DNA from 2 places in the Dactylosporangium salmoneum genome. Region 2 is predicted to be linked to the other one. Evidence: predicted binding sites of a transcription regulator. Region 2 holds the regulator's gene; the other holds the start of a gene.
The links. Region 2 encodes HrcA, which represses chaperone genes, less so after heat shock. Its sites were predicted from a motif close to GGTTNGCACNCTCNNNNNGAGNGTGCNAACC; they were not measured.
Positions count from the first base shown of each region.

Region 1: a site for HrcA is predicted at 1,658-1,688, ahead of groL (chaperonin GroEL). Genes of this name have one in related genera too.

Region 1 covers NZ_BAAARV010000083.1:235,501-238,810, forward strand. The annotation lists gene groL (chaperonin GroEL) at 1-1,481, opposite strand, end outside; gene ABD352_RS42505 (cold-shock protein) at 1,894-2,097, opposite strand; gene paaN (phenylacetic acid degradation protein PaaN) at 2,366-3,310, opposite strand, start outside.
Region 2 covers NZ_BAAARV010000034.1:21,378-24,687, forward strand. The annotation lists gene hemW (radical SAM family heme chaperone HemW) at 1-118, shown strand, start outside; gene ABD352_RS23590 (DUF4870 domain-containing protein) at 176-757, opposite strand; gene hrcA (heat-inducible transcriptional repressor HrcA) at 942-1,964, shown strand; gene dnaJ (molecular chaperone DnaJ) at 1,991-3,115, shown strand.

The DNA of each region.
Region 1 (3,310 bases), on a different contig from region 2:
GGGTCGATGATGCCCTCGGCCAGGAGGTTGACGTACTCGCCGGTCGCGGCGTTGAGGCCGTGGCCGGCCTCCAGGTTGCGGACGCGCTCGACCACGACGCCGCCCTCGAGGCCGGCGTTCACGGCGATCTGCCGCAGCGGGGCGTCCAGCGCGACCTTGACGATGTTCGCGCCGGTTGCCTCGTCGCCGACCAGGTCCAGCTTGTCGAACGCGGTCTTGCCGGCCTGCACCAGGGCGACGCCACCACCGGGGACGATGCCCTCCTCGACGGCCGCCTTCGCGTTGCGAACGGCGTCCTCGATGCGGTGCTTGCGCTCCTTGAGCTCGACCTCGGTGGCCGCGCCGACCTTGATGACCGCAACGCCGCCGGCCAGCTTGGCCAGGCGCTCCTGCAGCTTCTCGCGGTCGTAGTCCGAGTCGCTCTTCTCGATCTCGGCGCGGATCTGCGAGACCCGGCCACCGATCGAGTCGGCGTCACCGGCGCCGTCGACGACCGTCGTCTCGTCCTTGGTCACGACCACCTTGCGGGCGCGGCCGAGGAGGGACAGGTCGGCGTTCTCCAGCTTGAGGCCGACGGTCTCGCTGATGACCTGACCGCCGGTCAGGATCGCGATGTCGGTCAGCATGGCCTTGCGGCGGTCGCCGAAGCCGGGGGCCTTGACGGCGACCGACTTGAAGGTGCCGCGGATCTTGTTCACCACGAGGGTCGCCAGGGCCTCGGCCTCGACGTCCTCGGAGATGATCGCGAGCGGCTTGCCCGACTGCATGACCTTCTCCAGCACCGGGAGGAGGTCCTTCACCGCGGAGATCTTCGACTCGACGATGAGGATGTAGGGGTCGTCGAGGACGGCCTCCATCCGGTCGGTGTCGGTCACGAAGTACGGCGAGATGTAGCCCTTGTCGAAGCGCATGCCCTCGGTGAGCTCGAGCTCGAGGCCGAAGGTGTTGCTCTCCTCGACGGTGATGACGCCTTCCTTGCCGACCTTGTCCATCGCCTCGGCGATGATCTCGCCGACCGTGGAGTCACCGGCGGAGATGGAGGCGGTGGAGGCGATCTGCTCCTTGGTCTCCACGTCCTTGGCCAGGTTGGCCAGCTCGTCGGCGACGGAGGAGACCGCCGCCTCGATGCCGCGCTTCAGGGCCATCGGGTTCGCGCCGGCGGCGACGTTGCGGAGGCCCTCGCGGACCAGCGCCTGCGCCAGCACGGTCGCCGTCGTCGTGCCGTCACCGGCGACGTCGTCGGTCTTCTTCGCGACTTCCTTGACCAGCTCAGCGCCGATCTTCTCGTACGGGTCCTCGAGCTCGATCTCCTTGGCGATGCTCACACCATCGTTGGTGATGGTGGGCGCGCCCCACTTCTTCTCGAGGACGACGTTGCGGCCCTTGGGGCCCAGCGTCACCTTGACGGCGTCGGCGAGGGTGTTCATGCCCCGCTCGAGACCGCGGCGCGCCTCTTCGTCGAACGCGATAATCTTGGCCATTCGGCGTTGTCCTCCTGGACACTCACGATTCGCCTCGACCCACGCGGGGTCGGCGGCTCACCGCCTGGTTTCGCACCCTGCGAGGACCCAGCGGGATCCCCGGCGGTCGGGCCGGATGAGCCCGCGACGACCAGCCTCCCGGCGGTTGCCCACCGGAGCGGCTGCACCGTCCCGACCATTGGCACTCGCCTGACGCGAGTGCCAAGTCCTTGTTTAGCACTCTGGCCAGTCGAGTGCAAGCAAACCGGGGGTGACGGGCAAGGTGGCGGAGGGCAAGATCAACTCTAGCGGCCGAGGACCCACCATCGGCGCAAAACGCCCCAAAGCCCGAAAAGAGACCCGGAAATACACGCAGGGCACCGTTCCTCATCAATGAGGACGGTGCCCCGGCGGGGTGAATGCGGACTTTTGATCAGGCGAGGTGGCGCACCTGCTCCGCCTGCGGGCCCTTCTGGCCCTGCGCGATCTCGAACTCCACGCGCTGTCCGTCTTCCAGCGACTTGTAGCCGTCCATCTGAATCGCGGAGAAGTGGACGAACACGTCCTGTCCCCCGTCGACCGCGATGAAGCCATAGCCCTTCTCGCTGTTGAACCACTTGACGGTGCCCTGTGCCACGGTGCACTTCCTCTACTTCGGTCCTGCTGCGTCACTCGGCTGGCTGTGGGGACCAGCCCCCGGGCCTTCGACCACAGCCGCCGGATCCGGGGGTGGCTCCGGCGAAGGAACGACGACCGAACCGCACGGTACAGGAGTTACCCCTGCCTCGACAGGCCCAAATCGGACAGCAAGGTCACGAATCAAGCAGTTTGAAAAGGTCGCCGAGCATGCCTTCTCTTGCATGATCAGACATCGCCCGGCGACTACGTGTTAGTAAGTAACAGAGTTAGACGTGACGGCGTGACTGAACTACCCGGAAGCGTCCCGCCACGTACGCCCCGTCGGTCAGCGCGGCATTGGCGGCCGGATTGGCGCCACTGGCATGGAAGTCCGAAAAGGCGGCCGACTGGTTCACGAAGACCCCGCCCGTAAGGTTGACTGACAAATGCACGCCGGCAAGCAGCGCGGCCTCTTCCATGGCGTCCAGGACGTCCTCCGACGTCGAATACACCGAAGCGGTCAATGCGCCCTTCTTGCCGACGGTGTCGGCGAAGATCCGCAAACTACCCACCGTGGAATCCGTTCCTACAACGAAGGAAATGGGCCCGAACCACTCCGTGCCGTAGGTCTGCGCGTCGTCGGCGCCGAGCTTGCGGATGAGCGGGGTGCGCACCGTCGCGCCGGCGTAGGTGGGGTGCGAAACGTCTGAGGATTCCAGCACCGGATCGCCGAGCGTGGCCGCGTTCGCCAGCCGCTCCAGCACGCTCTCGTTGACGATCGCGCCGGTGAGTTCGACGCCCTTGGCCGCGTCCGCGGTGAGCTTCGCGACCGCGCTCGCGATGCCCTGGGCCACCTCGTCGAGGCTCTTGTGCCCCTCGTCGGTGGCGATGCCGGTCGCCGGGACGAGGATGTTCTGCGGGGTGGTGCACATCTGCCCGGAGTACAGCACCAGCGAGAACCCGATGTTGCGGCACATGCCGGCGAAGTCGTCGGTCGAGTCGATCACGATCGTGTTGACGCCGGCCTTCTCGGTGTAGACGACGGCCTGGCGGGCGTTGGCCTCCAGCCAGTCGCCGAACTCGGTCGAGCCGGTGAAGTCGATGATGCGCACCTCGGGGCGCAGGGCGAGCGTCTTGGCCAGCCCCTCGCCGGGCGCCTCGGCGGCCAGCAGCACGAGGTTGGGGTCGAAGCCGGCGTCGGCCAACACCTCCCGGGCGATCTTGACGGTGAT
Region 2 (3,310 bases):
CGCGCGGGACTGCCTCGCCGACGGGCAGCTGGAGGCGGGGGCGTTCGCGGCGGGCCGGGCCGTGCTCACCCTGCGCGGCCGGCTGCTCGCCGACCACGTGGCCCGGGCACTGACGTGAACATATGCGGGGCGGTCGCCTCCGAGGTTGGCGACCGCCCCGAGATGACTGCGGGTCTTACTTGATCAGGCGCAGGGTGGCCGGGTAGCGGTACAGCTCACCGTTGTTGGCCTTCATGCCGCCGAGGATGCACATGACGACGACGTAGATCCACAGCAGGAGCGGCACGAAGATCAGGATGATCGTGCAGGCCCCGATGATCCACGTGATGATCAGCGCGATCCCGTAGGTGATCTGGAAGTTGAGCGCCTCGTTGGCGTGCGCCTTGACCGTCGGCGACTCGTTGCCCTTCACGAGCAGCGCGATGAGCGGGGCGATGAAGCCGACCAGGATGCCGCCGAAGTGGGCGATGAGCGCCCACGTCTTCTCGTCGCTGTTGTTGTAGCCGACGGGGGCCGGGCCGCCCATGCCGGGCGCGCCGTACTGCCCCGGCTGCTGGTACCCGGGCTGCTGATACCCGGGCTGCTGGTAGCCCGGCTGCTGGTACCCGGGCTGCTGGTACCCGGGCTGCTGGTAACCCCCGCCGGAGGTCGGCGGCGGCGTGTACCCGCCACCCGAGACGGGCGGCTGGGGCGGGTACCCGGAGTTGGGGTCCGACGGCATGCCGTATTCCCCCGGGGGACGAGGTGGTTCTGTCATGGGGGTCACGGTAGGTGCATCGATCAAGTGGCGCCAGCGACACGACATGACGTCTTTTAGACATCTTTTGCCCAGTCCAGCGGCCATGCCGTCTATCGTGCGCGAAACGATCATCGCGTGCCCCCGCGCGACTGACGTAGACTGGCACTCACTAGTTGGGAGTGCCAGTCGACGAGGAGGTGCCATGGCCCTTGACGAGCGCAAGCTGGAAGTGCTGCGCGCCATCGTCGAGGACTACGTCGCCACCCAGGAACCGGTCGGCAGCAAGGCGCTGGTCGAGCGGCACAACCTTCGGGTTTCCCCGGCGACGGTCCGCAACGACATGGCCGTGCTGGAGGAGGAGGGGTACATCAGGCAGCCGCACACCAGTGCGGGCCGGGTGCCCACCGACGCCGGCTACCGGCTCTTCGTCGACAAGCTCTCCAGGGTCAAGCCGCTCAGCCAGGCCGAGCGCCGGGCGATCGAGCGGTTCCTGATCGGGGCGGTCGACCTCGACGACGTCGTGCACCGCACGGTCCGGCTGCTCGCGCAGCTCACCCGGCAGGTCGCCGTGGTGCAGTACCCGAGCCTGTCCCGGGCCAGCGTGCGGCACTTCGAGCTGGTGCCGATCTCCACCACCCGGCTCATGGTCGTGATGATCGCCGAGACGGGCCGCGTCGAGCAGCGCCTGGTCGACCTGCCCGGCCCGATCCTCGCCGACGAGGTGACGGAGCTGCGGCGGCTCATCAACGAGAAGCTGGTGGGCAAGCGGCTGGTCGACACCCCACCGCTGGTCGCGGCGTTGGTCGAGGAGGCCGCGCGGAGCCTGCGACCGCCGATGACGGCGCTGTCGACGGTGCTGCTGGAGACGCTGGTCGAGCGGTCCGAGGAGCGCATCGCGCTCGCCGGCACCGCCAACCTGGCCCGCGGCGGCCTGCTGGACTTCCAGGGCTCGCTGCGGCCGATCCTCGAGGCGCTCGAGGAGGAGGTCATCCTGCTCAAGCTCTTCGGCGAGGTGGAGCCCAGCATGACGCGGGTCCGCATCGGCGACGAGAACGAGATCGAGGACCTGCGCACCGCGTCGATCGTGGCCACCGGCTACGGTCCGGGCACCATGGTTGTCGGCGGCATGGGCGTTCTCGGCCCGACCCGGATGGACTACCCCGGGAACATCGCGACCGTACGCGCCGTGGCACGCTACGTCGGCGACCTGCTGGCACAGAGTTGACATCTATCTCAGGGGCATAGGACTCAGTGGCGAAGGACTATTACGGGATTCTCGGCGTCAAGCGAGACTCCACGGCCGATGAGATCAAGCGGGCCTACCGTCGGTTGGCCCGCGAATTCCACCCGGACGTCAATCCCGACCCGGCGGCGCAGGAGAAGTTCAAGGAAATCAACGCCGCGTACGAGGTCCTGTCCGACCCGCGCAAGCGCGAGATGGTCGACCTGGGCGGCGACCCGCTCGCCCCGAACGGTGGCGGGGCCGGTCCCGCCGGCGGCGCGTTCGTCGGCTTCCAGGACATCATGGACGCCTTCTTCGGCACCCAGTCCGCCCGCGGGCCCCGCCCGCGCGTGCGCCCGGGCGCCGACGCGATCCTGCGCCTCGACCTCGACCTGCACGAGACGGCCTTCGGCGTCGAGGCGCCGATCCAGGTCGACACCGCCATCGTGTGCAACACCTGCCAGGGCGCCGGCACCTCGCCGGGCACCCACCTGCAGACCTGCGAGATCTGCCAGGGCCGCGGTGAGGTCCAGTCGGTGCAGCGCACCTTCCTGGGCCAGGTCGTGTCCGCCCGCCCCTGCTCCGCCTGCCAGGGCTTCGGCACGGTCATCCCGCACCCGTGCGCGACCTGCGGCGGCGACGGCCGGGTCCGCACCCGCCGCCAGCTGACCGTGAAGATCCCCTCCGGCGTCGAGGACGGCATGCGCATCCGCCTCGCCCAGCAGGGCGAGGTCGGCCCCGGCGGCGGCCCGCCCGGCGACCTCTACGTCGAGATCCATGAGCGCCCGCACGACGTGTACTCGCGCAAGGACGACGACCTGCACTGCCGCGTCACCGTGCCGATGACCGCCGCCGCCCTCGGCACCCGCCTGACCATCAAGACCCTCGACGGCGAGGAGACGGTCGACGTGAAGGCCGGCACCCAGCCGACCTCGACGCTGCGCATCCGTGGCAAGGGCGTGCCGCACCTGCGCGGCGCCGGCCGGGGCGACCTCTACGTCCACCTCGACGTGCGCACCCCGACCCGCCTGGAGCCGGAGCAGGAGCGCCTCCTGCGCGAGTTCGCCCGCAGCCGCGGCGAGGAGGTCGCCGAGCTGTCCAAGCAGGGCGGCTTCTTCTCCCGGATGCGCGACGCCTTCAACGGCCACGCGTGAGCGGTCCGGAGCGAAGCGGAGGGGCCGCTCACCATAAGTTCAGCTTGTTCGCGGCGTCGCCGGAGCTTGCGGAGGTGGCGTCGTGAGCGGTCCGGAGCGAAGCGGAGGAGCCGCTCACCATAAGCTCAGCCTGTTCGCGACGTCGCCGGAGCTTGCGGAGGTGGCGTCGTGAGCGGTCCGGAGCGAAGCGGAGGG